Regions from separate parts of the Rhodococcus sp. 05-340-2 genome, predicted to be linked through region 1. Evidence: predicted binding sites of a transcription regulator. Region 1 holds the regulator's gene; each other region holds the start of a gene.
The links. Region 1 encodes LexA, which represses DNA repair genes until DNA is damaged. Its sites were predicted from a motif close to CGAACANNTGTTCG; they were not measured.

Region 1 (10,746 bases):
CCCAGCATGCCTTCTTCCACAAGAACCGGGCACTGCTCGACGACGTCGGCGAACTCGAGCATCGCGCTCGACGGCGCGACATCGTCGTCGACGACGACGCTCTGTTCGACTTCTACGACGCCCGCATCGCCCCGGAAGCGGTCTCGGCACGGCACTTCGACACGTGGTGGAAGAAGGCCCGCAGACAGGACCCGCACCTGCTCGACTTCACCACCGACACCGTCGTCAACTCCGACGCGGCCTCCGTCCTCACCGGTGCATATCCCGACGCATGGCGACAGGGCGAGATCCAATTCCCACTGACCTATCAGTTCGAGCCCGGCACTGCGGCCGACGGTGTCACCGCACGGATTCCGATTGCCCTCCTCGCTCAGGTACAGCCGGTGGGCTTCGACTGGCTGGTTCCCGGGATGCGACTGGAGCTGGTCACGGCACTGATCAAGACACTGCCGAAAGCCTTGCGGCGCAATGTCGTTCCGGCACCGGACTTCGCCGCCGCGGCGTTGGCCGCCATGAAGCCACGCGCGGAAACCCTGATGACGGCCCTGGCACGTGAACTCTCGCGGGCTGCGCAGTGCCACATCACTGCGAAGGACTTCGATGGTGCGGCACTGCCCGAGCACCTGAAGATGACGTTCGCGGCCGTCGATCCGTCCGGAAAGGTGTTGGGCAGCAACAAAGATCTCGCTGCTCTACGCACCGGATTGTCCGGGGAGGTCGGTCGCCAGGTCGCGAGCGCGGTCGGTGACGCGGAGCGTGCGCCGTCCCTGGCATGGACCTCGAGCACTCTGGGGCGGTTGGAGTCGACCGTCACCCGTGATGTGGGCGGACAGAAGGTCACCGGGTACCCGGCGTTGGTGCCGGAAGGACCGGGCGTCGCGGTTCGAGTCCTGAGCACCCCCGCCCAACAGCGAGCAGCGATGAGGTCGGGAACCAGAGCTCTGCTGCTGTCGACGGCACCGAAGGGAACCAAGGCACTGCTGGCCGGGCTGCCGACCGCCGAACGTCTTGCCCTCGGCCAGAATCCGTACGGCGGAGTCGATCCGCTCCTCGAGGAATGCCGGATTCTCGCGGTCGAGGAGGCAATGGATGCGCACGGTGGACCGGTTCGAGATCCCGAGGCTTTCGACAAGCTCAGGGCGCTCGTCCACGCGGAGGTTCCGCAGCGCACCGCCGCGGTGCTGGCCCTGGTTCGCCCTGTGCTGACCGCTGCCCTGGCACTGTCCGCGCAACTCCAGTCCTCCTCGGGTGAGCCGGCCGACGATGTTCGGGAACAGCTCGACGGCTTGATCTTTCGCGGGTTCGTCACCGAGTTCGGCTCTCGCAGATTGGCAGACGTACCGCGCTACCTCGCGGCTGCGACGAAGCGGTTGGCAACCCTGCCGAGCAGCGCGGGCCGTGATGCGGCGGCGATGGATGTACTCGATCGGGTGTACGCGTCGTACGGACGACTGTTGGATTCGCTTCCGGAAAGCAGAAAGAACAGTTCCGGGGTACAGGAACTGTTCTGGATGATCGAGGAGTTGCGGGTGGGATTGTTCGCCCAAGGGATTCGTACGGCGTATCCGGTCTCGGAGAAGCGCATCGAGAAGGCGATCTCGGACCAGAGTCGCTGACGGGCGGATCTGTCAGTCGATGTCGGCGGACTCGCGGTGCTTGCGCAGTTCGTGGATCTCTTTCTCGAAGTCCTCGGCCGAACTGAACGAGCGGTAGACCGAAGCAAAGCGCAGGTAGGCCACTTCGTCGAGATCACGGAGCGGACCGAGAATGGCCAACCCCACTTCGTTGCTGGGGATCTCCGCGGATCCCGCGGCACGGATGGCGTCCTCGACCTGCTGCGCCAGCAGGTTCAGCGCATCGTTGTCGACATCTCTGCCCTGGCAGGCGCGTCGGACTCCCTTGACGACCTTCTCGCGACTGAACGGCTCGGTCACGCCGCTGCGCTTCACGACCGCGAGCACTGCGGCCTCGACGGTGGTGAATCGACGGCCGCACTCCGGGCAGGAGCGACGACGCCGGATTGCTTGGCCCTCGTCCATCTCACGCGAGTCGACCACGCGTGAGTCGGGATGCCTGCAGAACGGGCAATGCATGAGGGGTCCTCCGTCGTAGCCGATGCTCCGACGACGAGCACGCACATCGGGGCAGTCTGTCGAGGATACTCAGTCCTCGCGAACGCGACGGGGCCGGTGGTCATCTGCCGGGCGTGTACTCGACGAGAGCTCCGTCGTGCACTTCGACCACACCGACCGGCTGCGCACCTGCATCGGGAGCAGCCGCCCGCAGGTTCGCGATGCCGATCAGGCCACCTGCGACGACCAGGACCGCCAACACCGTCAGCACGAGCGATCGCAGCCGAACCGGCTGGCCCGCGAAGTGCGCGGAGGTCGCGTCGAACTCACGATCGGCCTCCTCGCGATCGGTGACATCGGACCACGACGGATCGAGGACCGGAAGGCACGGTGCGCTCTGTGTACGGGGTGCCGTGACGCCGTGCATCCCGATGGGACTCTGCAGAACGGGACGCGCCCGGCGACGACGCTCGACGACAGTGGACCGGGCACGGACACCGGCGGCGGTGGGGCGATCGGTGATGATGGTCATCGGAACCTCGACTTCGCTCGTTGGATCGATTGTTCGATCAGGCGTTCGATGGACGCTTGTTCGAAGTTCTATCACGAGCCTCCGACAAAGTCTGCAGAAAACGCGACACGAGTCGAACAGATGTTTGATTCAACAGCTGATACACGCTAGATTCGTGTCAGAAACCACACGCCACACGAGTCGACACCATCAACTCCAGTCCGCGCAGACCTACCACGCAGACCGGATCCCAGGACACCAGCAGGAGGCCGACAGCATGAAGGACGAGACCTCGACGAGGTCGACCACGCGTTCCACGACGACGGGTTCCAGGACGACCGGAGCCAAGGCCACCGCCACCAAGGCCGCGGCGGGAAAGCCGGCCGCGGAACCGACCTCCAAGGCCATGGAGGTCGGCACCGATATCAGTGCGGGTCTGACCGAGCGGCAGCGGAAGGTACTCGAGGTCATTCGCGCGTCGGTCACCGAGCGCGGCTACCCGCCGAGCATCCGGGAGATCGGAGACGCGGTCGGTCTGACCTCGACCTCCTCCGTTGCCCACCAGCTGCGCACCCTCGAACGCAAGGGCTTCCTCAGGCGCGACGCCAACCGTCCCCGAGCCGTCGACGTCCGCGGTCTCGACGAGGTGCAGGCCGATCAGGCTGCCGCCGCGGTCGACGGTTCGTCGGCGTCCGAGGAACAGGATCGGTTGCCGACCCCGACGTTCGTTCCGGTACTGGGCCGGATCGCCGCAGGCGGTCCCATCCTGGCCGAGGAAGCCGTCGAGGACGTGTTCCCACTCCCCCGCGAGCTGGTCGGTCAGGGTTCGCTGTTTCTGCTGAAGGTGGTCGGCGAGTCGATGATCGATGCGGCCATCTGCGACGGTGACTGGGTGGTGGTTCGTCAGCAGTCCGTGGCCGACAACGGCGACATCGTAGCTGCGATGATCGACGGCGAGGCCACCGTCAAGACGTTCAAGCGGTCCAAGGGCGAGGTGTGGCTGCTGCCGCACAACCCGCTGTTCGAGCCGATTCCGGGCAACAACGCCGCGATCCTCGGCAAGGTCGTCACCGTGATGCGCAAGCTGTAGGGATCGTCACCGAAGACAAACGCGAAGGGCCGCAGCACAGTGTGCTGCGGCCCTTCGCGTGTTCTTCGGATCAGCGGATCACAGATTCAATCCGCGGCCGATGATCTCCTTCATGATTTCTGTGGTGCCGCCGTAGATGGTCTGCACACGAGAATCCATGTACGCCTTGGCGATCGGATATTCCTTCATGTAGCCGTAGCCGCCGTGCAGCTGCAGGCACCGGTCGATCAGTTTGACCTGATTCTCGGTGGTCCACCATTTCGCCATCGCGGCTTCCTGGACGGTCAGGGTGCCCGCGTTGAGCAGTTCGATGAACTTGTCCACCATGATGCGGGTGGCGGTGGTCTCGGTCGCCAACTCCGCCAACACGAATCGGGTGTTCTGGAACTTGCCGATCGACTTTCCGAAGGCCTTGCGATCGCGGCAGTACTGGATCGTCATGTCCAGCGCAGATTCCATGGCCGCAGCGGCGACAACAGCGATCGAGAGCCGTTCCTGAGGAAGATTCTGCATGAGGTAGATGAAGCCCATGCCTTCTTCACCGAGCAGGTTGGCCGCGGGCACGCGAACGTCGGTGAAGCTGAGTTCGGCTGTGTCCTGGGCCTTCATACCGATCTTGTCGAGATTGCGGCCACGCTCGAAACCGGGCATGTCGCGCTCGACGACCAGCAGGCTGAAGCCCTGGGCACCCTTCTCGGGGTCGGTGCAGGCTACGACGATGATCAGATCGGCGTTGATTCCGTTGGTGATGAACGTCTTCGAGCCGTTCAATACCCAGTCGTCGCCGTCGCGAACGGCCTTGGTCTTGATGCCCTGCAGGTCGCTTCCGGTACCCGGCTCGGTCATGGCGATCGCGGTGATCAGCTCACCCGAACAGAATCCGGGGAGCCAACGCTGCTTCTGCTCGTCGTTGGCCAGCTCGATCAAGTACGGCGCGACGACGTCGTTGTGCAGGGTGAAGCCGATGCCGCTGTAGCCGCCGCGAGTGGTTTCCTCGGTGACGATGGCGTTGTAGCGAAAGTCCTTGACTCCGCCGCCGCCGAATTCCTCGGGCGCTGCCGTTCCGAGGAAGCCCTGCTTACCGGCCTCGACCCAGACACCGCGATCGACGATGTTCTGCTCTTCCCACTTCGCGTGGTTCGGTGCCACGTGCTGATCGAGAAATTTCCGGTACGACTCCCGGAACAGCTCGTGCTCGGGCTCGAAAAGTGTGCGTTCCACGAATGTCTCCTTGTTCGGTGCATACCGACAGCGACCACGCGAAATCTCTACGGATCTCGGTCGCCGGTACGACTGACGTCACAGGCAAACACTACGTCCGCGGTGTCGAGGCGGTCGATGACCAAAACGCGCGCGATCCGTGACCGACCCCGCTAACGACCTCGTTTGCCTGCACTCCTCGCGAGCGCCGAGACGATCGGGTAGCCGACGAGGATGCCGACCGAACCCCACGCGATACCGCCGAGCTCGACCGATCCGACAGCCAGTGTCAGGTCACCGATGCCGGCGACGAGCGCCGCAGCGACCACCATGAGATTGACCGGATCGGTGAAGTCGACCTTCGCGTCGGTCCAGATACGAACGCCCAGTAGCCCGATGAGTCCGTACAGCACCAGGGTTGCTCCCCCGATGACGCCGTCGGGCACGGTGAAGATCAGGGCTCCGAACTTGGGCGAGAACGCGAGCACTATCGCAGTGATGGCCGCGACCCAGTACGCGGCCGTCGAATAGACGCGGGTGGCGGCCATGACCCCGATGTTCTCGGCGTACGTGGTGGTGCCCGAGCCACCGGCGGCTCCGGCCAGGGTGGTCGCCAACCCGTCGGCGATCAGTGCGTCACCGGCCACGTCGTCGAGGTTCTTGCCGGTCATCGCCGCGACGGCCTTGACGTGTCCGACGTTCTCGGCGACCAGGACGATCACCACCGGTAGCGCCACCAGGATCACCGACAGCTCGAACGACGGTCCACGGAACTCGGGCAGGCCGATCCAGCTCGCCGCGCTCAGCGCGTCGAGGCGTGGTTGCGCGATTCCGCCGGTGACAGCGGCGAACACCCAACCGACGACGACACCGACCAGAATTCCCAGTCGCCCGAGCAGTCCGGGTCCGATCGCCGTGGCCAACAGGATGGCGACCAGCGTGACTGCGGCGATGAGCGGCTGCGCCTCGAACGACGTCGTCGCGGCCGGGGCCAGATTCAACCCGATCAAGACGACCACGGCACCGGTCACCACGGGCGGCATGGCGGCGTCGAGTACGCGCCGACCGGCGATCTTGACCATGACGCCGATGGCCGCGAGCACGAGACCGACGCACAGAACGGCACCGAGCTGCGCGGCCGGGCCGTTCGCCTGGGTGGCACCGAGCGGAGCCAGGAATGCGAAGGACGATCCGAGGTAGCTCGGCACCCGCCCCCGGGTGATGATCAGGAACAGCACCGTTCCGATGCCCGAGAACAGCAGTGTCGTCGACACCGGGAAGCCGGTGATCGTCGGAACGAGCAACGTGGCACCGAACATGGCGACGACGTGCTGCATCCCGATGCCGACGGTGCGCGGCCACGTCAATCGCTCGTCCGGTGCCACCACCGCTCCGGCCTCGACGGTCTTTCCGTTTCCGTGCAGCGTCCAACCCAGATTTCTCATGATGGGAAAAAGACTATTGCGTCAGCCGAGGATCGCGCTCACTGCCTCACGGGCAGCGGCGGTGCTGTCCGTTTTCAGCGCGGCGGCGGCCGCTTCCTTGCACTGAGCAAGCGTGACCGTGGCCAATTTGGAACCCACATGCGCGACGGCGGCCGACGCTGCAGACAGAGAGGTGATGCCGAGCCCGACCAACACACAGGCCAGCAGTGGATCGGCAGCGGCCTCGCCGCAGACTCCGACCGGCTTGCCTGCCTTGGCACCCGCGGCAGCGGTGTGGGCCACCAGTGCCAGCACGGCCGGCTGCCACGGATCGGTGAGACCGGCGAGCTGTGCAGACATGCGGTCGGCGGCCATCGTGTACTGCGCCAGGTCGTTGGTGCCGATGGACAGGAAGTCCACGTGCTCGAGGATGTGCTCGGCGAGGAGCGCGGCTGCGGGCACCTCGATCATGACGCCGGGCGTCAGTCCTCGTTCACGGACGTCGGCGGCGAAATCCTTCGCCTCCAGCGCGGTTGCGATCATCGGAGCCATCACCCACGGGGAGGAATCGGTCGCCTTCGCGGCTGCTGTGATGCCGTCGAGTTGGCGGTACAGAATCCCGCGGTCGGCCTCGGCGATACGGATGCCGCGAATGCCGAGGGCCGGATTGGCCTCGTCGGGATGGGTGGCGAACCTCAGCGGCTTGTCCGAGCCGGCGTCGAGAGTCCGCACGACGACCTTCTTGCCTGCGAACGCGTCGAGTACCTGGGCATAGATCTCGGCCTGCTCGTCGACGGTGGGTTCGGAGTCGCGGTCGAGGAAGCACAGTTCGGTACGAAACAGTCCGACGCCGTCCGCTGCGCTGGACCGCGCTGCGCGAGCACCGGCACCGTCCTGGACGTTGGCGAGAATGTCGACTGCATGGCCGTCGGCGGTGGTACCGGGACCGACCCACTGCGATACCCGGTCGAGCTCGTCGCGGGCAGACACGACGGCAGCGCGGGCCGAGTCGGCATCGGGTTCGAGGTCGATGCGGCCGCTGGTTCCGTCGACCGATGCGTTCGTACCGGCAGCGATGTCGTCGAGCCCTGCCACGGCGACGATGCACGGGATGCCGAGCTTGCGGGCGATGATCGCGGTGTGGCTGGTCGGACCTCCGAGCGAGGTCGCCAGTCCGACGATCAGGGTGGGGTCGAGGCCCGCGGTGTCGGCCGGCGCAAGGTCGTCCGCGAACAGGATCGACGGTGCGTCCGGCACGGGAACACCGGGCTCCGGTACACCCAGGATCTCGGCGATGACGCGGTCGCGGATGTCGCGTAGGTCTGTCACTCGCTCGGCCATCAGACCGCCGAGCTGGGTGAACATGGCAGCGAATTTTTCGGTGGCCGCAGCGGTTGCGGTGACGGCAGAACTGCCCTTGGCGATCGAGGAGCGAGCGGCACCGAGCCACCCGCGATCGGTTGCCATCGCGGCGTTGGCGGACAGAACCTCCGAAGCAGCGCCGGTCGCGAGTTCTGCTCGGCCGCGCAATCGGGTGGCGACGGCGTTTGCCGCGGCATCGAACACAGCCTTCTCCGACTCCCGATCGGCCTCGGCAACCTCGCCGGTATCGGCGGGAATGGACGGACGGGCACCGGGACGAATGACGGGACCGTATCCGACACCGGGCACGACGGGCGTGCCGCGCAGTGTCGTCTGCGCTGATCCGGTCCCGGCAGCGTCGACTGTCTTGTCTGCGTGTCCGGTCGACGCGGTGCTAACCGATCCCGTCATGTGGTCCTCCTCGAATCCTGCGTGAACAAAAGGTCATCGCATCTGTTCTGCGAGCTGTGGCGCACTCAATTGCTTGCCTGTGTTGTGACCGAGATTACTCCAAAGCCTTGACATGTCAACACACACGGGCGTAAAACAACATAAAGCAACATCAACCGGGAAGGAGACGCAGGTGTACGCCGAAGAACGACAGCACGCGATTGCCGAACTGATCAGTACGCACGGCCGCGTCTCCGTCAACGATCTGTCCGCCACGTACGGCGTCACCACCGAAACCGTGCGGCGCGACCTCGCCACTCTCGACCGAATGGGAGTCGTCCGTCGCGTCCACGGTGGAGCAGTACCCGCATCCGCACTGACCACACTCGAGCCCGGCGTCTCTGAGCGAGAGTTCACCCGCGCGGATCAGAAGGACGCGATCGCAGCCGCGGCGTTGTCCTTCCTGCCTCCCATCGGCGGTAGCGCCGTGTTCGATGCCGGCACCACAACGGGCAGGCTCGCCGGTTTGCTTCCCCACGATCGTGAGCTGACGTTGGTGACGAACTCGGTCCCGATCGCCGCTCGCGCCGCGACGATGTCGAACGTCAGCCTGCGATTGCTCGGCGGGCGTGTACGCGGTACCACCCAGGCCGCCGTCGGCGACGAAGCTCTGAGCGCCCTCGAATGGCTCCGCGTGGACGTGGCGTTCATCGGCACCAATGCCATCAGCGTCGGACACGGATTGTCCACACCCGACAGTGACGAGGCAGCTGTCAAACGTGCCATGGTCGAAGCGGCCAACCATGTTGTGGTGCTCGCAGATTCGTCGAAGATCGGACGCGAGCATCTGGTGAGCTTCGCCCGAGTTGGATCCATCGACGTCATCGTCACCGACAGCGACATCTCGACAAACGACCGTAAGAATCTCAGCGACAAAGGAATCGAGGTGGTGATCGCATGATGGTCACACTCACGGCCAACCCGAGCATGGACCGCACGGTCACACTCGACGCACCGCTCGTCCGCGGTGGAGTACACCGCGCATCGACGTCGGCCACCGATCCGGGCGGCAAGGGCGTCAACGTCGCTCGCGTCCTCGGTGGATCGGGAGTCGAGGCGTTGGCCGTTCTCCCTGCCAACGTCGGCGACCCCCTGCTCGACGCGATGGCCGCGAAGGGAGTGCGGTATTCCGCGGTTCCGACGTCGGGGCCGGCACGGACCAACATCACGGTGAGCGAGGTCGGTGGCACCACCACCAAGATCAACGAGCCCGGTGCGACGGTGTCGGAACAGACCCGCGCCGAGCTGCGGGAGCGAATCCTTTCTCTCGCAGTCGATGCCGAATGGGTGGTGCTCTCCGGTTCGCTTCCGCCCGGTCTGCCCCTCGACTGGTACGCCGAGCTCGTCGTTGCACTGCGGGCCACCTCTGCGAAGGTCGCCGTCGACACCTCCGACGAGCCGCTCCTCGCTCTCGCGGCGGCGTTCCCGGCATCTGCTCCGGACTTGATAAAACCCAATTCCGAGGAACTTGCCCAACTGACCGGCTACGATTCCGAGGAGCTGGAAAGCGCTGCAGCACAGGGTGACCCCACTGCCGCAATCGCCGCCAGCACAATCCTTCTCGGCCGAGGCGTCGGCGCGGTACTGGCCACTCTCGGCAGTGCCGGAGCCGTACTGGTCACCGAGGACGGTTCCTGGTACGCCAGCCCGCCCCCGATCACCGCGGTCAGCACGGTCGGCGCAGGCGATTCCTCGCTCGCCGGCTACATCCTCGCCGATGCCGAGAACTGCTCCGACGCAGACAAACTTCGCCGCGCCGTCGCCTACGGAACGGCAGCCACCGCGCTTCCAGGCACCACGCTTCCACTGCCCGAGCAGACCCACCCGAATTCGGTGACGGTCCGTGCGCTCGACATCCCCACGTCCGTCACCCCATCCACGCTCTCCCCTTCTTCGAATCGTCTCTAGGAGTCTGCAATGTCCACCCCCACCGAAGATCAGCAGATCATCGCCGAGGATCTGATCCTCCTCGACGCCGATCTCGGCGAATCCAAGGAAGCCGTCATCGAACGCCTCGCAGGCGTTCTGGCTTCCGCGGGTCGCGCAACCGAGACCGATGCTCTGCGCGACGCCGCTCTGGCCCGCGAAGCGCAGTCGGCAACAGGCCTGCCCGGCGGCATCGCCATCCCGCACTGCCGCTCCGAAGCGGTCACGAGCGCTTCGCTCGGCTTCGCCCGCCTGAACCCCAAGGTCGATTTCGGTGCCCCCGACGGCCCCGCCGACCTCGTCTTCCTCATCGCAGCGCCGGCCGGTGCCGGTTCGGCCCACATGAAGCTGCTCTCGAGCCTGGCGCGCGCACTGGTCAAGCCGGAGTTCGTCACCTCGCTGCGCAACGCGTCCTCGGCAGCCGAGATCGTCTCGCTCGTCGACGGCGTCATCAACCCCGCTGCAAAGCCCGCCGCGGCGGCTCCGGCAGCAGCAGCCCCTGTGTCCACCGCCAAGCACAGCGCTGCCGCCACCCCGGCCGAGGCGTCGGCGTCGACTGCCCCCAAGCACATCGTCGCAGTCACCGCCTGCCCCACCGGAATTGCGCACACCTACATGGCTGCCGACTCGCTCGTCGCCGCAGGCGAGCGCGCCGGAGTCACCGTTCACGTCGAGACCCAGGGCTCGAGCGGCAGCACGCCGCTGGACCCC
Region 2 (10,746 bases), on a different contig from region 1:
GATCCCAAGGCGAATGTCGTTGCACTGTCCGGAGATTACGATTTCCAGTTCATGATCGAAGAGCTGGCCGTCGGTGCGCAGTTCAATCTGCCGTACGTGCACGTGGTGGTGAACAACTCGTACCTCGGGCTGATCCGTCAGGCGCAGCGCGCGTTCGACATGGACTTCTGCGTGCAGTTGGGATTCGACAACATCAACCACCAGGACACCGTGGACACTCAGCCCGGTATCCCCAAGGGCTACGGCGTCGACCACGTGCAGGTGGCAGAAGGGCTGGGCTGCAAAGCGCTTCGCGTCACCGAGCCCGAGCTCATCGGTGAGGCGCTCGTGCGGGCCAGGACTCTGGCCAACGAGCACAAGGTTCCCGTCGTCGTCGAGATCATCCTCGAGCGGGTCACCAACATCTCGATGGGCACCGAGATCGACAACGTCGGTGAATTCGAGGAACTGGCCAACACCTCGGCGGACGCACCCACCGCGCTGCTTCTGCTGGACTAGAGATGACACGAATTCTGCTCGCTCCGGACAAGTTCAAGGGCTCGCTGTCGGCAGCCGAGGTCGCTCGGGCATTGGCCGAGGGTCTGGTGGCGGTCGACCCGTCACTCGAGACGGTGTGCCTGCCCGTCGCCGACGGCGGTGACGGCACCGTCGATGCTGCCGTCGCCGCCGGGTGGGACCGAGTGGCAGTGACCTGCTCGGGACCGACCGGTGAACCGGTCGACACCTCGTACGCTCGCCGGGGTGATACCGCGGTCGTCGAACTGGCGTCGGCGGTCGGGCTCGAGCTCCTGCCCGACGGACGGCCGGATGCTCTGGGATCCAGCACATTCGGGCTCGGCACCGTCATTGCACACGCACTCGAGGCAGGTGCAGGGTCTGTTTCAGGTGCGCGGCGAATCGTCGTCGGGCTCGGGGGCAGCGCATCCACCGACGGCGGTGCCGGAATGCTCGTCGCACTCGGTGCTCGGATCCTCGATGCCGACGGCAACGACGTCGCGCTCGGCGGTGGTCCGCTGCGCGGTGCAGTCCACCTCGATCTGAGCGGCTTGTTGCCTTCGGCTCGGAATGCGGTGTTCGAGCTGGCCTGCGACGTCGACAATCCGTTGCTCGGTGTCACCGGAGCCGCGGCCGTCTACGGCCCGCAGAAAGGTGCCGGACCGCAGGAGTTGCTGTATCTGGAACACGGCATGCGGCAGTGGGCACATCTGGTGCGCAACGCAATCGGCCGTGACCTCAGCGGTCTGGCGGGCACCGGGGCGGCCGGCGGAACCGCCTTCGGTGCCATGGCCGTACTCGGTGCTGCGGCCAAGCCGGGGATCGAGACCGTGCTCGAGTTGATCGACTTCGGCAGCGCTCTGGCGTCGGCCGATCTGGTCGTCACCGGCGAGGGGTCGCTGGACGAACAGAGCCTGCACGGCAAGGCACCGATCGGTGTCGCGCACGCTGCGCGTGCAGCCGGTGTTCCGGTGATCACCGTTGCGGGACGCAGCGTGGTCGGCATGGATCGATTGCGCCCCTACGGAATCACCGCCTCCTATGCACTGACCGACCTGGAGCCGGACGCGCAGATCTCGATGCGTGACGCGGCCAGGCTGTTGCACGAGGTCGGCCGAACCTTGGCCACCACACACATTTTGGAAGGAACTTCATGACCGGAACCGATTTCACCACGCTCACCGATCTGGCTTCCCGGGCGCTCGGCGGCAGCGTCTCGGCGGCGAACGACGAGCTGTTCGCCCAGCGCGAGAACCTGATCAAGCCCGATGCTCCGCTGTTCGATCCCGCGGACTTCGGCCACAAGGGAAAGGTGTACGACGGGTGGGAGACTCGGCGTCGTCGTGACGAAGGCGGTCACGACTGGGCGATCGTGCGACTGGGCTCCCCGGGAATCGTGCACGGCGTCGTCGTCGACACCGCTCACTTCACCGGTAACTATCCGCCGTTCGTCTCCGTGGAGGCGGCGTCGATCGACGGCTATCCCTCCATCGAGGATGTGCAGAATGCGGAGTGGCACAGCATCGTCGACAAGTCCCCCGCAGTCGGTGACACTGCAAATACGTACGCGGTGGCCGATCGGCACCGGTGGACGCATGTGCGGCTGTCGATCTACCCCGACGGCGGCGTCGCCCGGTTCCGTGTCCACGGTCAGGTGGTGCAGGATCCGCGGTTCCTGGCAGGCACCGTCGACCTGCTCGCCGCCGAGAACGGCGCTCGGCTCACCGACTGCTCCGATGCGTTCTACTCCTCGCCGGCCAACATCATCCTGCCCGGGCGGGCTCGCAACATGGGCGAAGGTTGGGAGAATTCCCGACGACGTAACGGCGGCAACGACTTCGCAGTGTTCGCGCTCGCGTCGCCCGGCACCCCGCGCCACGTCGAGGTCGATACGAGTTACTACGTCGGCAACGCACCGGGGTGGATCCGGCTCAGCGCCATCGATTTTCGTCGTCGGCACATCACGGACCCGACGGCGTGGAGCGAGATTCTGCCCCGCACCGCTGTTCAACCGGATACGCGCCACCGGTTCCTGTTGAGCGAGGCCGACGCGTACACGCACCTGCGACTGGACGTGTACCCCGACGGCGGACTGTCCCGATTGCGATTGTTCGGGGAGCTCGACGCCGAAGCCCTCGATGCGGCAGATGTCGCTTGGAAGTCGTCCGAGCTCCAGAGTGTCTCCAGTGCAGTCTGATCTGGTTGTTCTCGCTTCGCGGGCGGTGATCGGTGGACGGGAGGTTGCGGCCTCGATCTCCGTGTCCGACGGGCGCATCGTGGCAATCGACTCCGTGGATGCGCGCGTATCTGCGGCGGCGGTGGTCGAGCTCGGGCCGGATGAGGTGCTGCTGCCGGGTTTGGTGGACACCCACGTTCACGTGAACGAGCCAGGACGTACCGAATGGGAGGGGTTCGCCAGCGCCACCCGGGCTGCCGCGGCTGGTGGCATCACCACCATCGTCGACATGCCGCTCAACAGCATCCCCCCGACGGTTGACGTTGCAGCCTTGGAGATCAAGCGTCGGGTGGCGGCGGATCAGTCGGTGGTGAACGTCGGATTCTGGGGCGGTGCCGTGCCGGGGAATGTCGACCAGCTGAGACCACTGCACGATGCGGGTGTCTTCGGCTTCAAGTGCTTCCTGCTTGCGTCGGGGGTGGACGAGTTTCCGCCGCTGACGATTCCGGAGCTCGAGAAGGCTCTGATCGAGATCGCGTCGTTCGACGGGCTGATGATCGTGCACGCCGAGAACGCCGAGGTGATCGCCGAGGCACCGTCGGCGGCGGGCCGTGAGTACTCGGGATTCCTCGAATCGCGCCCACGTGCGGCCGAGAACCGGGCCATCGAGCAGGTGATCGAGTTGTCTCGTCGGACCGGGTGTCGGGTGCACATTCTGCATCTGTCGAGCGCCGATGCGTTGCCGATGATCGCGGCGGCGAAGCGGGACGGGGTTCGGGTTACCGTCGAAACATGTCCGCACTACCTGTGTTTCGACGCCGAGGCCGTGCCGGCGGGGGCTACCCAGTTCAAGTGCTGCCCGCCGATCCGCGAAGCCGGCAACCGAGAGTTGTTGTGGCAGGGTTTGTCCGATGGCACGATCGACACCATCGTGACCGATCACTCCCCCTGTACTCCCGATCTGAAGAGGTTCGACACCGGAGACTTCGGTGATGCGTGGGGTGGGATCGCGTCGTTGCAGGTGTCGCTGGCTGCGGTGTGGACGGAGGCGCGTGCCCGTGGGTTCGCGCTGACCGACATCGTGCGGTGGATGGCCACCAACACCGCCGACCAGGTGGGCATGACAGATCGCGGACGCATCGAAATCGGAAGCGCTGCAGACCTTGTGGCGTTCGCTCCCGACGAGAGGTTCACCGTCGACGTTGCGCACCTGTACCACCGCAACCCGGTGACTGCCTACGATCGACTGGGTTTGTCGGGTGTGGTGCGACGGTCGTGGATCGCGGGGTCGGAATCCTCGACCGGGCGATTGCTGGCGCGCAACTAGAACGGCGGTGTTGCCGTGTCGTCTGTCTCGGGCTGTCGGTTGTCGGGTGGGTCGGGGTAGGCGATGATGCCGGATCGTTTGGGTCTGGTGGGGATGTGTGGTGTGAGGTCGTTGCCGAGGATGGGGATTGCTGTGCCGTTGGTGGGCAGGGTGATTCGGGTGGTCTTGGATGTCGATGTCCAGAGGATGGCTCCGCCGGGGAGCATGGTGGCGGTCCAGTAGCCGGCGGTTTTGACGCTGTGGTGGTATTCGCAGAGGCATTGGAGGTTGTTGACGGTGGTCCAGCCTCCGCCGAGGGGGTTGGTGTGGTCGAAGGGGGTGATGTGGTCGAGTTGGCAGCGTGCGGCGGGTCGGTGGCAGCCGGGGAAGCGGCAGTGTTTGTCGCGGAGTCGGACGGCTGCGGTGGTGAGGGTGTCGGGTCGGTAGATCAGGACGCGGTCGGTGAGTGGGTCGCGTGCGACGGATGTGCCGAGGGTGGGGTCGGCGGCGATAGCGGCTTCGAGTGCTGCGGCGAGGGAGGCGTTGCCGAGGTAGATGCCACTGGCTGTACAGCTACCGCGGTTGCCCGAACGACCGAGGCCCGACTGGTTCAGGGCTGTGCGGTTCAGTGTCGGGAGGTCGAGGGCAGAGCTGTGCCGTGTGCCCCTCCCTACGGGGGTGTGGGTACAGAACAGGGCTGCGGCGGAGGTCAGCGATTGGGTCCGTCGTGGCCTGTCTTCACCTCCGCCGGTGTCGGGTGGGGGTGTGTCTGCCGTTGAATGGGCAGAGGTGTCCCCTGTCTGACCCTCGAGCGGAGCCGGTGACGCCGTAGTCCCGGGTTCCGACGCCGGAGCTGTTCCTTGCGTGGGGCTTGTTGTCGGCGGTGGTCCAGGTGTCGGTGTGACTGTCCTGGTGTGCTCGGGTTGATCTGGAGCAGTGTGGGTTTCGGTTTGACCGGATGCAGTGTTGGGCATCGGCGCAGATGCAGGTGCTTGTGCTGCATCGGGTGTTCGATGTGATTCGGCGGTCGGGTCTGGTGTCGAACTCGATGTGTCGACCGGACCTCTCGCCGATGCTGCATGCGATGGTGCTGGATCGGAGCCACGGCCGGGATCTGTTTCCTTGCCGGAAGCGGAGTCCGCTGCTGTCGCAGTGGCCTTTGCCGCCGCGCTGGTCGGCGCGGGATCGGGCGATGGTGCGGTGGTTGATTCGGTGGCGTGGCCACCGCTTGTGGCGGATTCGTGGGTCGGTTCCGCCTTCGGTACAGCAGTCGCATCGGTGGCGGTGCCGGTGCCGGTGCCGGTCGCGGCGGTGTCGGCGTCAGCGGAAGTGTCTGTGGTCGTGCATGATTCGCTCTCATTGCCCTGTGCGGGGTCGGTGTCGTCGCGAGTCGCGGGCTCGTCTGTTGCCGAAGCAGCGTTCGTCTCTGATTTCGTGTCCGTGTCGTTCGCCGGATCCGACCCTGAGGCCGACTCCTGCTTGTGATTTTTCGGTGTTCGTTCCCATTCCCCCGTCTCCGGGTCCTGGTGTGCGAGGCCGAGGGATTCGGCGAGGGTGATTGCTTCGGTGAGCAGGATCTGCCAGTGACTGTTCCGCGACAACTCCCGGGCGAGGTCGGGATCGATGGAACCATGCCCGGCCAGGTAGGCGGGGTTGGTGAGTAGTCCGATGAGGGTGGCGATGTCGACGGTGATCATCGTCAACGGAACCCGCCGATCCGGCAGCACTGCGTCTTTCTTCGGGCAATCCTCGCGGTGGCACAGGCATGCCAGTCGGGGTTCGCCGTGCATGCGGGCCATGAACGCATCACACAGGCGCTCTTTCTTCCCTCGCGGGTCTTTCGGGCAGAGCGTGTCGGCCATCTCCTCGAGGAGTTGCCATGCGGCGGCGGCTTCGGGTGCGGTCAACTCGGCTCGGATGCGGGCGAGTTCGCCGCCGGGACTGTAGGTGACGGTGCGGAACTTCTTCGCGAACTCCCGCAGCGCTGCTGCTTCCTCCGGTGCGACGCGCAGCAGGATGTCCCAGATCGCCTGCTCGAGCGGGCCCGGGGACGACCTCCGCGCCGCCTCGACGACCTCGGCTTCGACGCGCTTCACGATGGCGTCGGAGAGGTTGTCGAGGATCCGGCATGCGGTCCGCACGCGGGGGAGGTCGATCTCCCCGGTCTCGAACGCTGCTCGTAGCAGTGGGAGTCGGGTGTGCAGGGCGACTCCGACGGATACATACGATTCGGCGACGGTGGCGGAGCAGCCCAACGCGACAGCCATTTCGGTGCGTCCGTATCGGCTGTAGTGCTTGTGCTTGGTGTCGCGGGTGATCCAGTCGCAGTGCACGGTGTAGCAGGCGGTGATCTTGCGGGCCGCGTGGCGATTCTCCTCACGCGCGGCAGCGGTCAACGCCTCCAGTGACACGGTCGGTACTGCACCCACTTTTCACCCCCCGGTGACCCGAAACAAGAACGCCTGTTCGAACAAGAAGAACAGTAACCCGGACCACCGACAAGAAACGCTGGACATTTCAGGATGTTCGCCACTACACCTCTGAGCTGGGTATTCAACGACGAATCATCGAACTCGAGCAACAAGCCATCACCTTCACCGACTCCTCGGCTGAGTCCACTGCCGAGCTCGACGCCGCCCGGGCAGTCGGCCGAGAGACGTTCGCACGTGTCAACACCGCCTCGTAGCTACAGAGCCAGAGCGTCCAGACGCACCGCTGCGGTAGCAGATATAGCCCACGAAATTCCGAGGTGATCTTTGAGGGAGGCAACTCTTCTATGTCGCAATTCGGTTGAATCGAAATGTTTTCCGAAAGGTCCGTCATGCCGGCCCCACGACGTCCGTCACTCGGCGCATCACACAGAGAACGCGCAACTCAGGCAACTCGAACAACGACTATGCCGGAACCCCTTGTCGATGAGGGATCGAAATGGCAGCCCTCGACGCAGAGGTGATACTCCCTACGGATTCATGAGTCCATGCTCGTTGCCACTTCTGCGGCGAAATATACGAAGCCCGGTCAGGACTGCGGCCGCAGCAAACAAACAAGTAGCCACCCATGCCCAGACCGCAAATTCACCGTCCTGAGTTCGAATCACCGAAACAACGGCCCACAGCAACGCCTGCGCTGACCAGAAGAGAACCCATCTCTTCCCGCTCGGGAAATTCACCGCCACTCCTCGCATTCGAAAGGGAGCCTGTGCACCGGTAACACCGAAATGTGGTCGTTCCATCGCAACAGGCAGACGCGAGTGCTATCAGGCTGATCGGGGTCAGCACTCTCGTCAGACCGAATGGTTTTGTTTCTCCCTCAGTGCAACACGATGCGTCGGCACACGCAACCGTCCACGCGCCAACCTAGTTCGCATGGACAAGGGATATTCGCGACTACACCTCAGAAACTGTGTGTAGCACCTGTCCTGGCCAGATCAGAGTGCTTCGAACCGAAACCGGAAGAGGCGGTTCCACCGTTCGTCGGTCAACAACATCGGGGCGATGACTGCCATGATTGCGCCGGTCGTGGCTGGTAGGTAGTTCCCAGCTACGAGTGATGCGAAGCATCCGAGCGTGAAGCAGGCGAGCGCCATGCGAGGAAGCAGCCAGGTGGGCTTGCGGCCAGCGTGGCGGACTCCGTACACAACGGCCGCGCTCACGCACACGAGGATTGCGACATGCGCGAGGAGCCGACCGACGTGGGTCGGGTCGAGTACCTGAAGCGTGGCGATCGCAGCCATGGTGCCCAGAAGAGCAATGCTCACCAGGTTCAGTTGTCGGTACCGAGGCAGGGCGCGAATCAACTGAGGTCCTTCACTGGAGCGGACGGCGTGTCGAGAACCAGGGTACCTAAGCGTATTTCGCATTCACTCCGTCGTGATGGATCGGACCCGCAGTTCGGGTCAGTGGCAACGCACTACCCCCACGTCGCACGGCGACGAATTCCGCCGCGATGGCCAGCGCAGTTTCCTCCGGAGTTCTCGCACCCAGGTCCAGGCCGATCGGCGACTTCAAGCGTGCGAGCTCCTGCTCGGTCAACCCGACGTCGCGCAACCGGGCCGCGCGATCGTCGTGGGTCCGACGCGATCCCATGGCTCCCACGAACGCCACCGGCAGTCTCAAAGCAACCTCGAGCAGAGGCACATCGAACTTGGCGTCGTGCGTCAGAACGCAAATCACCGTCCGGGCATCGACTGCCGTTCGCGCCAGATAGCTGTGCGGCCATTCGGTGACCACCTCGTCGGCATCGGGAAACCGTGCAGCAGTGGCGAAAACGGGGCGCGCATCACAGACCGTGACGTGATACCCGAGGAACTTGCCCACGCGGGCGAGTGCGCCGGCGTAGTCGATGGCCCCGAAGATCAGCAGCCGCGGGGCGGTTGCGTAGGACTGTACGAACACGTCGAGATCCGGCCGGCACCGCACCGACCGGATGCCGGTGCCCCCGGAGTCCAACATCGCCAGCGCCTCGCCCACGACCACCGCGTCGACGTCGGCGAAACCGGTCGCGCCCATGGTCGCCGAAGACGAAACCGCAAGTGACTGTCCGGAGCCGTCGAGCATCGTGACCGTGGCCACCGCAGTATCCGACGCGATGGCCGCGAGCACGGCCCGCGGAGGACCGAGGCGCACGAACACCTCGATCACTCCCCCGCAGGTCAGGCCGACCGCAAAGGCATCGATGTCGCTGTAGCCGAACGACTCTCGCTTGGACTCGCCGGTCTCGAGAACCTCGCGGCACAGCTCGTACACTGCGCCTTCGACGCAGCCACCGGAGACGCTGCCGACTGCCTCGCCGTCGGCGCACACCGCCATCGCAGCACCCGGAAGCCGTGGAGCACTTCCGGATACCGCGATGACCGTCGCCACCGCGTAGGGAACACCTGCGTGGTCCCAGGCGGACAGACGATCGACAATTTCTTTCATTTTACGAGATTCCCAACGCTTCTTCGATCGGGTGCAGGGCGAAGTAGACCAAGAAGATACCCGACATCAGGTACAGCAGCCAATGCGTCTGGCGTGCTTTGCCTTTGGCGAGGCGAACCAGGGTGTACGAGATGACGCCTGCTGCAACACCGACGGTGATCGAGTAGGTGAAGGGCATCAGGACGATGGTGAGGAAGGCCGGGATCGCGATTTCGGTGTTCTCCCAGTCGATCTTGCGTACGTGCGTCATCATCAGCGCGCCCACCAGAACCAGGGCCGGTGCAGCGGCACCGACGGGGACCACGCCGGCCAGCGGGGTGAAGAAGATCAGGCTCGTCAGCAATCCGCCGGTGACAACGCTGGCAAGACCGGTCCGGGCACCTTCGGTGACGCCTGCCGCAGACTCCACGACGGCCGTGTTGGCCGATCCGTTGATCGCGCCTCCTACGATGGCACCGATGCCGTCGACGGTGAGGATGCGGCTCAATCCCGGCATCCTGCCCTGCTTGTCGACCAGGCCTGCTTCCTCGCCGACACCGAGGATGGTGCCCATGGCGTCGAAGAAGCCCGAGAGAACGAGAGTGAACAGGACGACCGACGCCGTGACGATTCCGGCCCGTGCGAAGCCGCCGAACAGGTCGACGTTGAACAGTAGGTCGAATTGTGGTGTGGCGACGATGGAATCGGGCACCTTCGGAACGACCGGTCCCCACGCCTCCGGTTCGATGTCGAACACCGAGTTCAGGATGATCGCCAGGTTGGTGGCCACGAAGATGCCGATGAGCATCGCGCCCGGCACTTTCCGCACGAACAGCATGATCATCAGGACCAGGCCGACGCAGAAGACGAACACGGGCCAGCCGGCGAGCTTGCCGAACGTGCCGAGGGTGACCGCGGTTGCTGCTGACTCGTGGTGCCCGACGAACCCTGCGTCGACCAGGCCGATGAGCGCGATGAATGCGCCGATCCCGACGCCGATCGCCTGCTTGAGTACGAGCGGTATGGCATCCATGATGAGTTGCCGAATGCCGGTGAGAGCGAAGACGACGATGACGACGCCCTCGAGAACCACCAGCCCCATCGCCTGCGGCCAGGTCATGTACGGGGCCGCCTGGAACACCACGATCGGGGTCACCCCGAGGCCGGCCGCCATGGCGAGGGGCGCGTTTCCGACGACGCCCATCAGGATGGTCGTCAGACCGGCTGACAACGCCACCATGGTCGACAGCTGCGCCGGATCGAGCGTTGCCCCGGTGACATCGCGGGCGTCACCGATGATCAGCGGAATGAGAACGATCAGGTAGGCCATGGCCACAAATGTGGTGACACCACCGCGAATTTCGCGGGAGAGCGTGGAGCCCCGGCCGCTGATGTCGAAGAACTTGTCGATCTGGGATCGACCTCGTCCACTTTGGCGAGTGCTGGATGTGCGTACGTCGGTCATGATCGGCCCTCCCAGGGCGTGATCAACCTCGTCGAGCGTGGGGCCGGGCCGACGTGCCGGGGGAGTTGGCGTCGGTGCGGTTGTGCCGGAGAAGGTTTCGTCGAATGGGGATGGAACTCGGATCAGCTGTTGATGATGTGTTCGGGTCGGACGGGCACGCGGGTCAGCGCGAGCCCGGTGGCGTTGCGGATGGCCGCGACCACGGCGGGGGTCGAGGAGAGGGTGGGTGGCTCGCCCGCCCCGCGAAGACCGTACGGTGCCAGGGGATCCGGGTTCTCGAGGATGTCCAGCTTCATGGGCGGCATGTCGAGAATCGTCGGAATGAGGTAGTCGGTGAACGACGGGTTCTTCACGAGACCGTCGACGACGACGATCTCTTCCATCACCGCGAGACCGAGGCCCTGCG
Region 3 (10,746 bases), 400 kb from region 1:
GTGCTTACCGCTTTCAGGCCGACAGACACGCCCGGACGTGGCAGGCTCCCTTACGATTGGCGCTGCGCGCAGGTCTCGGTCTTCGCTCGAAGATCGTTGTGAATTCAGCGCTTCGGGCCCGCGCAGGTGATGGACGACTCACGGACGAGAGAACAGAGGCTGGACATGTCGGATAGTTCCCCATCGGTCGCCGCACGTACCGATGCAGTCATTCTGGTCGGCGGCAAGGGAACTCGGCTGCGGCCGCTGACGCTGTCGGCACCCAAACCGATGCTGCCCACCGCAGGACTGCCCTTTCTGACCCATCTGTTGGCGCGTATCAAGGCCGCAGGGATCGAGCACGTCGTCCTCGGCACGTCGTTCAAAGCCGACGTGTTCGAGCAGCATTTCGGGGACGGATCCTCGATGGGTATCGAACTCGAATACGTCTTCGAGACCGAGCCGCTGGGTACCGGTGGCGGCATCAGGAACGTTCTGCCGCGACTGCGCGCGGAGAACGTCATGGTCTTCAACGGGGACGTCCTGGGCGGCACCGACCTGACAGCAGTTCTCGATACGCACCGGAACACCGATGCCGATGTCACGTTGCATCTGGTCCGTGTCGGCGACCCGCGCGCGTTCGGCTGCGTGCCGACCGACGAATCCGGCCGAGTGACAGCGTTTCTCGAAAAGACGCAGGATCCGCCGACGGATCAGATCAACGCCGGTTGCTACGTCTTCAAGCGCGAGATCATCGAGTCCATTCCGGCCGGTCGTCCGGTGTCGGTGGAGCGAGAAGTGTTCCCCGCCTTGCTCGCCGAGGACAAGAAGGTCTACGGACACGTCGACAGTGCCTACTGGCGCGACATGGGAACACCGGAGGACTTCGTCAAGGGCTCGGCCGATCTGGTGCGCGGCATCGCGCCGTCACCGGCGCTGCACGGAGACCGCGGCGAGTCCCTGGTTCACCCGAGCGCGGGAGTGGCACCGGGCGCACTGCTGATCGGCGGAACCGTCGTCGGACGCGGTGCCGAGATCGGAGCGGGTGCCCGTCTCGACGGAGCCGTCGTGTTCGACGGTGCCGTCGTCGAGGCAGGGGCCGTCGTCGAGCGATCCATTCTCGGCTTCGGTGCCCGGATCGGACCCCGCGCCCTGGTGCGCGACGCGGTCATCGGCGACGGTGCCGACATCGGTGCCCGCTGCGAGTTGCTCCGCGGCGCACGCGTGTGGCCCGGGGTCAAGTTGCCCGACGGTGGAGTCCGCTTCTCCACCGACGTCTGACGCCCAGGGGCGGCCTCTACCGGCGACGTGCGGCGAGTGAGACGAGGTGGTCGATCGTCTCGCGCTCGGCGTCGTCGGGCAGGGCATCGACCGGCCACCAGCGTAGATCCGTCGATTCCTCGCTGCGCACTGCCCGTGCGCCGTCCGGTGCCCGGACCAGAAACCTCAGGTCGAGGTGCCGCGTCGGCTTACCGAGCGAGCAGGTGATCGGGTGGGTGTGGGCGGAGAGCAGCATCGGATCGATCGTCAGATCATCGATGCCGGATTCTTCGGTGGCCTCCCGTAGCGCCGCGTCGACGACCGTCTCGTCCGTCGGTTCGCAGTGGCCGCCGAGTTGAATCCACCGACCGACCTTCGGATGAAGCGTCAGCAGCACATGTGTTCCCGATGTGTCGAGCACCAGCGAGGACGCGGTGAAATGGCCGGCCTCGTTGGCGCGCAGGCAAGCATCCGGATTGCTGTGCAGAAACGCCAGCATCGTGTGCCGGAGCGATTCGTCGTTCGAATCGGACGGTGCCCATCGATCGAGCGATGCCCCGACCGAACTCCACAGAGTCGAGTGAGGCGGCGTCGACGCCGACACGTCAGAGCTCCAACAGTGACGACCCGGGAACCACCGGATCCCGAACGGTCAGGGATTCGCTGGGGTGCCCGATTGCGATGGCTCCCATCGCTTTCCAATCTGCACGCAGGCCGAGTTCGGCGCGCACGGTATCGGCTGCGAAAATCGTCGAACCGATCCAACAGCTGCCCAGATCACGCACCGCGAGGGCGACGAGCAGTCCTTGCACGGCCGCACCGACTGCGACGGTGAACATCGTGTCCTCCGCGGTTCGACGCCTCTCGTCGGGATACGAGTGCGCGCCGTCGGGCACGCAGAACGGGATCACGATCTCGGGGGCGTCGAACAGGATGTCGCCGCGGCCGAGTCTGGCGGTGATCCGCTCCTCGCTCAGCCCGTCGCCGGCCAGATCGGCTCGCCATTGCTCACGCATCGTCTCGAGCAGCCGACGCCGGACAGCAGGGGTCCTGACCCAGACGAACCGAACCGGACGGGTGTGGTGCGGGGCCGGGGCGGTGAGCGCATCGGCAACGGCCGCACGAACGGAGTCGGGGTCGACCGGTTCGTCGGTGAACGAGCGCACCGACCGCCGGCGCAGCAGCGCCTCGCGTCGACCACGATCGAGTGCCTCGGCGGTACCGAGCCAGAACAGATCGTCCTCACCGCCGCGCAGCAGAGTCGCAGCGGTCGAACCGTCGTCGACGGGAGTCAGTCCGCGTACGACGGCAATCGGAACCCCACCGAGTTTGCCCTTCACCAGATCGCCCGCGGCAGCGAGCTCGTCGGCGATCGCGACCTCGGTGACGACGAGCTCGTTGCCCTGACCGTCCTCGGCTCCGGCGTACGCGTGCACGACGCCCAGGCCCGCGGCACCGATGGCGGCGTCGGTCTGACCGATCCGCCACGCGCGCCCCATGGTGTCGGTGACGACCACGGCGACCGTCACCCCCAGCAGCGAACCGAGTGCAGTGCGCAGCGCTGCGGCACTGGCGTCGGGGTTCTCGGGCAGCAGCGCCAGTTCGCCACCGTCGACGTTGGAGCCGTCGATTCCCGACGCGGCCTGCACTATGCCGAGTCGATTCTCGGTGATGAGGGTTCGGCCCTTGCGTGCGACGATGCGCACGGCTTCCTGTTCCACGAGGACTCTGCGGGCGGCATCTCGCTCGTCCGCATCACGAGGTGCCTGCACCAGACGGCCCTCGACCTTGGAGATGATCTTGCTGGTGACGATCAGGATGTCGCCGTCACGCAACCACGGCGCTCGGTCCGCAACGGTCGCAGCCAGATCGTCGCCCGGCCGAAACTCGGGGAGCCCGGTCACCGGCAGTATCTCGATCGAGCCGCCGGGAGCGTGATCCTCGGGTGTCGACCGGATCGAATCGGGATCGTGAGTGTCGGTCACAGGTCGAGTCCGGCTGCGCGCAGAGCGGTGCGGGCCATCGCCGCAGTGGTCTCGGGGTCGGTCATCAGCAACGGAACCGACTGCACGTCCACACCGTCGACGACCGCCGTATCGGTGGTGTGCACCAGCCATGCGTCGAGAATGCCGGTGCCGCTTCGGCTTCCGTAGTGACGGCCCACCGCCTGCGCCGTGGTCTCGACTCCGATGACGGACAGGCACTCGTCGGCCATGCCGCGCAACGGCTTACCGTCGACGACGGGGGAGAGGCCGACCACCTTGGCGGCCGTCGTGCGAAGGGCCCCGCGGATACCCGGCACCGCGAGGATCGCACCGACGCTCACCACCGGATTGGACGGAGCGAGGACGACGGCGTCGGCCTCGGCGATCGCCTCGACGACTCCCGGTGCCGGAGTTGCCTGTTCGGCCCCGATGTTGGCGAAGCTGTGGGTGGGAATCTGTGCCCGGTACCGAACCCACCACTCCTGGAAATGAATTGCGCGCTGCTGCTCACCGCTCGGGTCGTCCGGATCGGTGACGACGACGTGGGTCTCGGAGCGATCGTCGGTGACGGGCAGGAGCCGGACTCCGGGTTGCCAACGGTTGCACAGGGCTTCGGTGACGGCGGACAGCGCAAAGCCGGTGCGCAACATACGACTGCGGATCAGGTGTGTGGCGATGTCGCGGTCGCCGAGTCCGAACCAGTCGGGATCGGCACCGTAGGCCGCCAACTCGTCCCGAGCGTTCCAGGTTTCCGCGATGCGACCCCAGCCGCGATCGGTGTCGATTCCTCCGCCGAGGGTGTACATGCACGTGTCGAGATCCGGGCAGATGCGGAGCCCGTGCATCCACACGTCGTCGCCGACGTTGACCACTGCGGTGATCTCGTGCTCGGGTTCGTCGCCGAACAACGTTTTCAGGCCCTGCAGAAACCGAGCGCCACCGACGCCACCGACCAGAACAGTAACTTTCACAACACCCGAGCCTAGTGGGGTTGCGGTGGTGTGGGGTGAGCGCCCACCCGGGGCCGCAACGTCCGCGTGGACCGTTTGCGACGGCGAGAACCGATGCGACACGCACGGGACGGGCTTCGATCCGGGGAGAGCGCCGATTTCGGGCATGTGATGGTATTGGATTTGTGCGATCGGCTTGACCGCGACACACCTGGACGTGTCTAATCACAGGTATGTCATTCAGTGTTCGCAGCACGAGTTCGATTGCAGCGAACCTGGTTTCGAACACTCGTTCCCTTCCTTTTCGTCCCTGACTGGACGTCGAGTAGAGGTCGAGAGTCGGACCGGCACGTTGGACCAGCTCGATCGAATACCGGCGTGGGGCAAGGTATTCGAGAACACGAGGACCGAAAGTATCTGCGCTACCACAGGTGAGGAGGCGGAAGCGATGTATGACCAGCACGTGACACGTGATCAGCGGGGCGGACCCACTGCACACCTCAGCGCTGTCGACGACGCGCCGCAAACCGAGTCCGGCATCGGCGCAGATTCGAGCGTCTCGATCGACGCGGGTTCTGCGTACGTCGAGCGAACGGACGAGACCGACAACGACGTCGACGTCATCGACGCGGATGTCGAACTCGAGTCGGATTCCGACGCCGACTCGATGCCGTTCGTCGCCGAGTCGGTTCCACCGGCGAAGCCGTTCCTCAGTCTCGTCGCGGGTTTCGACGAGATGTTCGAGGAGATCGAGGACCAGTGGCAGGAGCGCGCGCTGTGCGCGCAGACCGACCCCGAGGCCTTCTTCCCGGAGAAGGGCGGCTCCACCCGCGAGGCGAAGCGCATCTGCCTCGGCTGTGAGGTCAAGGACGAGTGCCTCGAATACGCGCTCGCCAACGACGAGCGGTTCGGTATCTGGGGCGGGTTGTCCGAGAGGGAGCGTCGCAGGCTCAAGCGCGGAATCGGCTGAGAAGCTCGGTTCCGACGGGCCCCGAGGGTTCGCTCACTCCCCGGCCGGGTCGACCTCGTCGGGGTCGATGCCGAGATACGTGGCCACTTGCTCGACCAGAACTTCGAACAACAGATCTTCCAGGTCCTCCGGGTGCTTCGCGCGCCGTTCCAGCGGTCGACGGAACAGCACCACCCTGGCGCGTGTCGTCTCCCCGCGCTTGTCTATGCCTGCGGGTACCAATCGCGAAAGCGGTACCGGACCTTCCGCCACCACCTCCGGTGGCCACGTCACCGATTCCGGATCCAACGCCCTGATCTTCGGTACCTCGTCCACGGCGATGTCGAGCTTCGAGAGCTTCTCGTGCCAGCGATGATCGATCCGCGCGAACGCCTCGAGCACCAGTCGGTCGAACTTCTCGGCTCGTGAGCGCCTGGCCGGGATGTCCTCGGGCAGAACCGGTCCGCGGACGCCGCGGCCGTGCCGAGCCACGGACCGAGAAGTGATCCTGCGCGCGGATGAGAATCGAGGCATAGGGGGAGGTTATCGCGCTCGTCCGGTGTGTCGGTCGTTCGGTCGGTTGCACCCACCGGATACTCTGCACTCGTGAGATCACTGCGTGGCTGCTGCAGGCCTGGTTGCAACCGTTCTGCCGTTGCGACGCTCACATACGTCTACTCCGACTCCACTGCGGTCGTCGGACCGCTCGCGACAGTCGACGAACCGCATTCCTGGGATCTGTGCGAGGTGCACGCATCGACCACCACCGCGCCCAAGGGCTGGGAACTGGTGCGTTACGAAGGCGGCTACTCGACGTCGAGCCCCGACGAGGACGATCTGACGGCCCTCGCGGAGGCCGTACGCGAGGCCGGTCGCGGCGATCGCATCCGCTCCGAGGACCGTGACAGCGCCGACCGCTCGGCCTCACGGCCGTCCGAGACCGAACGCAGATCCGCTCCGGCCGTCCGCACGGGCAGGCGCGGGCACCTTCGAGTTCTTCCCGACCCCACGTCCTGAGCCGCCCGAGCACACCGAGTGTGGTGTGCGTCGGTCCGACTGGCCGGTCCGTCCTGAGTCTGGCAAGGTTCGAGGAGCAGGACCGAAACGGATCGCGACGGTCTGCCGATACTTGGTGTGGATCGCACCGCTACCGACGCTCGATATCCGACGCCGATGAGCGGCGTCGTCGACAACGATCACCAGGAGAATCTTCGTGGCCCGAACCGCAGAGTCCGTCAACGCCGTCATCAAGGCCTACGACGTCCGTGGCGTCGTAGGTGAGCAGATCGACGAGGCGTTCGTGCGTGACGTCGGTGCATCGTTCGCACGATTGGTTCGCGACGAGGCAGGGGCCGCGCGCTCGGTGGTCATCGGCCACGACATGCGTGATTCCTCGCCCGCGCTGTCTCGGGCGTTCGCCGACGGCGTCACCGCGCAGGGCCTCGACGTGGTCCACATCGGGCTGGCGTCGACCGATCAGCTCTACTTCGCCTCCGGCATGCTCGAATGCCCGGGAGCCATGTTCACCGCCAGTCACAATCCGGCGAAGTACAACGGGATCAAGCTCTGCCGCGCCGGTGCAAAGCCGGTGGGCCAGGACACCGGATTGGCCACGGTCAAAGCCGAATTGGTGGATGGGGTACCGGAGTTCGACGGACCGTCCGGAACTGCGACATCCCGAGATGTGCTCGACGAATACGCACAGTTCGTCCGAGACCTGGTCGATCTGTCGGGAATCGGGTCCATGAAGATCGCCGTCGACGCCGGGAACGGAATGGGCGGACACACGGTGCCCGCGGTGTTCGGGCCACTGCCGGTGACGATCGAGCCGCTCTTCTTCGAGCTCGACGGTAGCTTTCCCAATCACGAGGCCAATCCGCTCGATCCGGCGAACCTGGTGGATCTGCAGCGTTTCGTCGTCGAGACCGGTGCCGATATCGGACTCGCCTTCGACGGCGACGCGGATCGGTGCTTCGTCGTCGACGAGAAGGGCGACCCCGTCTCGCCCTCCGCAGTCACCTGCCTGGTGGCCGAGCGGGAACTGGCCAAGGAGCCGGGCGCGGTGATCATCCACAATCTGATCACCTCGCGCGCGGTACCGGAACTGGTCACCGAGCTCGGAGGCACACCGGTTCGCACCCGGGTGGGGCACTCGTTCATCAAGCAGCAGATGGCCGACACCGGAGCGATCTTCGGCGGCGAACATTCCGCTCACTACTACTTCCGTGATTTCTGGGGTGCGGACTCCGGCATGCTCGCCGCGCTGCACGTTCTCGCCGCACTCGGGGCACAGGATCGTCCGCTGTCGGAAATGATGGCCAGCTATGAGACCTACAGTGCATCGGGCGAGATCAACTCGACCGTCGACGATGCCGCAGAACGCACCGAGGCGGTCCTGGCGGCATTCGCCGATCGGACCGCGGGCATCGACCGACTCGACGGAGTGACGGTCGATCTGGCCGACGGTGCCTGGTTCAACCTGCGGGCCTCGAATACCGAACCGCTCCTGCGGCTCAACGTCGAAGCACGTACCGGAGCCGATGTCGATGCGCTTTCGACGGAGATATTGAGCATCGTTCGCGCCGGACTGGAATAGTGGTTACCGAGGGTTCGTGAGTGGGTATGCAGGCGTTTCGAGCGGGTGACGTAAGGGGAGGTGTCGCAGCCATGACGGCAGTGTCGTCTCTGGTCGATCTCGACGATTCGGATGCTCTCATCGCAGCCGATCGCGAGGGCTCCTTGCGCAGCGCAGCGCTGGCGGGCGCACAGGTGCGTGCTGTCGCGACCGCAGTGGACGAGTCGGTCCTCGCCCGGTTGGCCGATCTGCGTCCCCGGAGCGTGGTGATCGTCACCGGCGACGGGCGGAGCAGTCGGGCGGCGTCACTGCTCGTCGCCGCGCTCGGTGATCGCCTCGGGGTCCCTCTGGTACGCAGCACCGGCACTCCGCCGTGGATCGGCCCACTCGACGTGGTGGTGGTGGCAGGCGACGACGCCGGAGATCCACGTTTGGCCGAGTCGGTGGACGCGGCAGCCCGGCGTGGTGCCGAAGTCGTGGTGGTCGCTCCCGAGGAGGGGCCGCTGCGTGCCGTCCGGGGAGCCAGAGTCATGTGGCTGCCACCTCGAATCGCAGTCCGTGACCACAATGCTCTGATGCGCTACCTCGCTGCGTTCGTCGCGGTACTCGGGGCGGTTGCCGGCGGCTCGTGGAAGACGTTGCTGCCCAATCTTTCTCGTCTTGCCGACCTGCTCGACGCGGAGGCGGTACGAAACAGCCCGTCCAACGAGATGTTCCACAATCCGGCCAAGGCCCTCGCCAGTGGGTTGAACGGACGGCGGGTGGTGTTGACCGGGGGCAGTCCCGCCGCGGTCGAGGTGGCTCGGCACGGCAGCGAGGTGCTGCTGCGCGTGGCGGGTGTCGTCGTCGGTGCGGGGGAGTTGGGCGATGTCATTGCCGCGTCCATCCGGGCGTCCGTCGTCGAATCGTCCCGCACGCCACAGACATTCGACTCGTTATTTCACGACGAGCAGCTCGACGGGCCACCGCCGGCGCTGCCGATGCGCGTGATCGTGGTCGCCTCGGACGCCGATCGCGCGATGACCGAACGACGAATCGCCGGTGTCCCGGAGTCGGAATTGTTGCTCGCCGATTCGAGTGAGGCTCTGTTCGGCGGCGAGCGCGCGAGATCGGAATTCGACAACCCCGCAGCGGCACCGGATCCGGCTAGACTCTCGGTGCTCGACACGATGTCCGTGTTGGCGACGCGGTTGGACACCACTGCCGCGTATCTGCTGTTGATGGGCGGTAGCTAGTGCAGCTCTTGCGAGGCGCGGTTCGGTCCTACGCATGGGGTTCGCGAACCGCACTGGCTCGGATTCAGGGCCGCCCGGTCCCGTCCGATCATCCCGAGGCAGAGATCTGGCTCGGAGCTCACCCGGCCGACTCCGCGCACGTGGTGCACGAGGGTGGCAGTACGCCACTGCTCACGCTGATCGACGGCGATCCGGCCACCCACCTGGGTGGTTCTGCGCAGCACTACGACTCGCGTCTGCCGTACCTGCTGAAATTGCTTGCCGCAGAAGAGCCGTTGTCCTTGCAGGCGCATCCCAGCAGTGCTCAGGCCCGTGAAGGTTTTGCACGCGAGAACGCCGCGGGTGTCCCCATCGATTCTCCGGTACGCAACTACCGCGATCCGAATCACAAGCCCGAGCTCATAGTCGCGCTCACCGAGTTCGAGGCGTTGGCGGGCTTCCGGCGTCCCACCGACACCGTCGAACTGCTCGACGCGTTGGCCGTCCCCGCGCTGGCCGGGTATCGCACCCTGCTGGCCGCCCAGCCCGATGCCTCCGGGCTGCGCACCGTGTTCACCTCGTGGATCACGCTGCCCGGGCAGGCATTGGACGACATCCTGCCCGCCGTCGCCCAGGGATGCATCGACTATCTCTCCGGTCCTGCTCGCACCGACGGTGGACGATTCGCCGCCGAGGCCAGAACTCTGCTCGAGCTCGGGGAGTCGTACCCCGGTGACGCCGGAGTGCTCGCGGCGCTGCTGCTCAATCGGGTGACACTGACTCCCGGCCAGGGGCTGTACCTCGACGCCGGAAACCTGCACGCGTACTTGCGCGGTACCGGTGTGGAGATCATGGCGAACTCCGACAACGTGTTGCGCGGCGGACTGACTCCCAAACACGTCGACGTCCCGGAACTGTTGCGCGTGCTGGATTTCGAGCCTGCCGACATCTCGCCCATCACCCCGGGGGTCGGCGATCGGCCGACCTACCTGTATCCGACGCCTGCACCCGAATTCGCGTTGAGCCGAACTGCGGTTGCTGCGGGGGAGACGGTCTCCGTTCCCGGCTCCGGCCCGAGAATTCTGCTGTGCACGAGTGGCACTGTCGTGGCCGGTACCGCAGGCCGACAGTGCGAGCTGACGGTGCCGCAGGGCAGCTCGGCCTGGATACCCGCTGCAGACGAATCCATCACCGTGACCGCCGATTCGGGCGAGGCCGAGGTGTTCGTGGCCTCCGTCGGCCGCCTGTAGATCGCGTGTCGCCGGCATCTGTCGCTTCGAACCGCGCGATTGTGCAAATGGCGTGCCGCGAGGCAATAGTCTGATGCCACAGTGAAGAAGTGACGGATGAGTTCGGTGATCCGTCACCGAGGTGAAGTGGCGATACGGAGAACCGATGACCAGAGCAGACCGGCCCGCGAAGACCCCACGTACGACGGGTTGGTTCCGGACCAAATCGATCGAGCAGTCGATCCAGGACACCGACGAGCCGGACACGAAACTCCGGAAAGAACTGGGATCCTGGGATCTGACCGTGTTCGGCGTCGCCGTCGCTGTCGGTGCCGGCATCTTCACCCTGACCGCGCGGACGGCCGGAAACGTTGCGGGACCGGCAGTGTCGTTGGCCTTCGTGCTCGCGGCGATCGCATGTGGCCTCGCGGCGCTGTGTTACGCGGAGTTCGCATCCACGGTGCCGGTGGCCGGAAGTGCGTACACGTTCTCGTATGCGGCGTTCGGTGAGTTCATCGCATGGATCATCGGATGGGATCTCATCCTCGAGTTCGGCCTCGCAGCCGCCGTGGTGGCGAAGGCGTGGTCGCTCTATCTGGGCGATC

Region 2: CH271_RS23120 (HNH endonuclease signature motif containing protein) is a predicted target of LexA. The motif match lies at 6,433-6,446, and genes of this name have one in related genera.
Region 3: cofD (2-phospho-L-lactate transferase) is a predicted target of LexA. The motif match lies at 4,457-4,470, and genes of this name have one in related genera.

The regions. Positions count from the first base shown of each region.
Region 1 is NZ_NOYU01000027.1:411,847-422,592, reverse strand. Features, by position in the region: gene hrpA (ATP-dependent RNA helicase HrpA) at 1-1,616, shown strand, start outside; gene nrdR (transcriptional regulator NrdR) at 1,629-2,093, opposite strand; gene CH271_RS16995 (hypothetical protein) at 2,194-2,604, opposite strand; gene lexA (transcriptional repressor LexA) at 2,990-3,673, shown strand; gene CH271_RS16985 (acyl-CoA dehydrogenase family protein) at 3,752-4,894, opposite strand; gene CH271_RS16980 (uracil-xanthine permease family protein) at 5,047-6,318, opposite strand; gene ptsP (phosphoenolpyruvate--protein phosphotransferase) at 6,340-8,070, opposite strand; gene CH271_RS16970 (DeoR/GlpR family DNA-binding transcription regulator) at 8,243-9,010, shown strand; gene CH271_RS16965 (1-phosphofructokinase family hexose kinase) at 9,007-10,017, shown strand; gene CH271_RS16960 (PTS fructose transporter subunit IIABC) at 10,027-10,746, shown strand, end outside.
Region 2 is NZ_NOYU01000038.1:95,039-105,784, forward strand. Features, by position in the region: gene gcl (glyoxylate carboligase) at 1-498, shown strand, start outside; gene CH271_RS23105 (glycerate kinase) at 501-1,652, shown strand; gene alc (allantoicase) at 1,649-2,692, shown strand; gene allB (allantoinase AllB) at 2,643-3,998, shown strand; gene CH271_RS23120 (HNH endonuclease signature motif containing protein) at 3,995-6,406, opposite strand; gene CH271_RS23125 (hypothetical protein) at 7,405-7,734, opposite strand; gene CH271_RS23130 (XdhC family protein) at 7,820-8,896, opposite strand; gene CH271_RS23135 (NCS2 family permease) at 8,898-10,340, opposite strand; gene CH271_RS23140 (xanthine dehydrogenase family protein molybdopterin-binding subunit) at 10,463-10,746, opposite strand, start outside.
Region 3 is NZ_NOYU01000027.1:10,933-21,678, forward strand. Features, by position in the region: gene CH271_RS15045 (glycosyltransferase family 2 protein) at 1-176, shown strand, start outside; gene CH271_RS15050 (sugar phosphate nucleotidyltransferase) at 166-1,260, shown strand; gene CH271_RS15055 (NUDIX hydrolase) at 1,277-1,738, opposite strand; gene CH271_RS15060 (coenzyme F420-0:L-glutamate ligase) at 1,845-3,224, opposite strand; gene cofD (2-phospho-L-lactate transferase) at 3,221-4,195, opposite strand; gene CH271_RS15070 (WhiB family transcriptional regulator) at 4,911-5,144, shown strand; gene CH271_RS15075 (metallopeptidase family protein) at 5,178-5,657, opposite strand; gene CH271_RS15080 (DUF3499 domain-containing protein) at 5,730-6,140, shown strand; gene CH271_RS15085 (phosphomannomutase/phosphoglucomutase) at 6,337-7,719, shown strand; gene CH271_RS15090 (tobH protein) at 7,791-8,933, shown strand; gene manA (mannose-6-phosphate isomerase, class I) at 8,933-10,162, shown strand; gene CH271_RS15100 (amino acid permease) at 10,308-10,746, shown strand, end outside.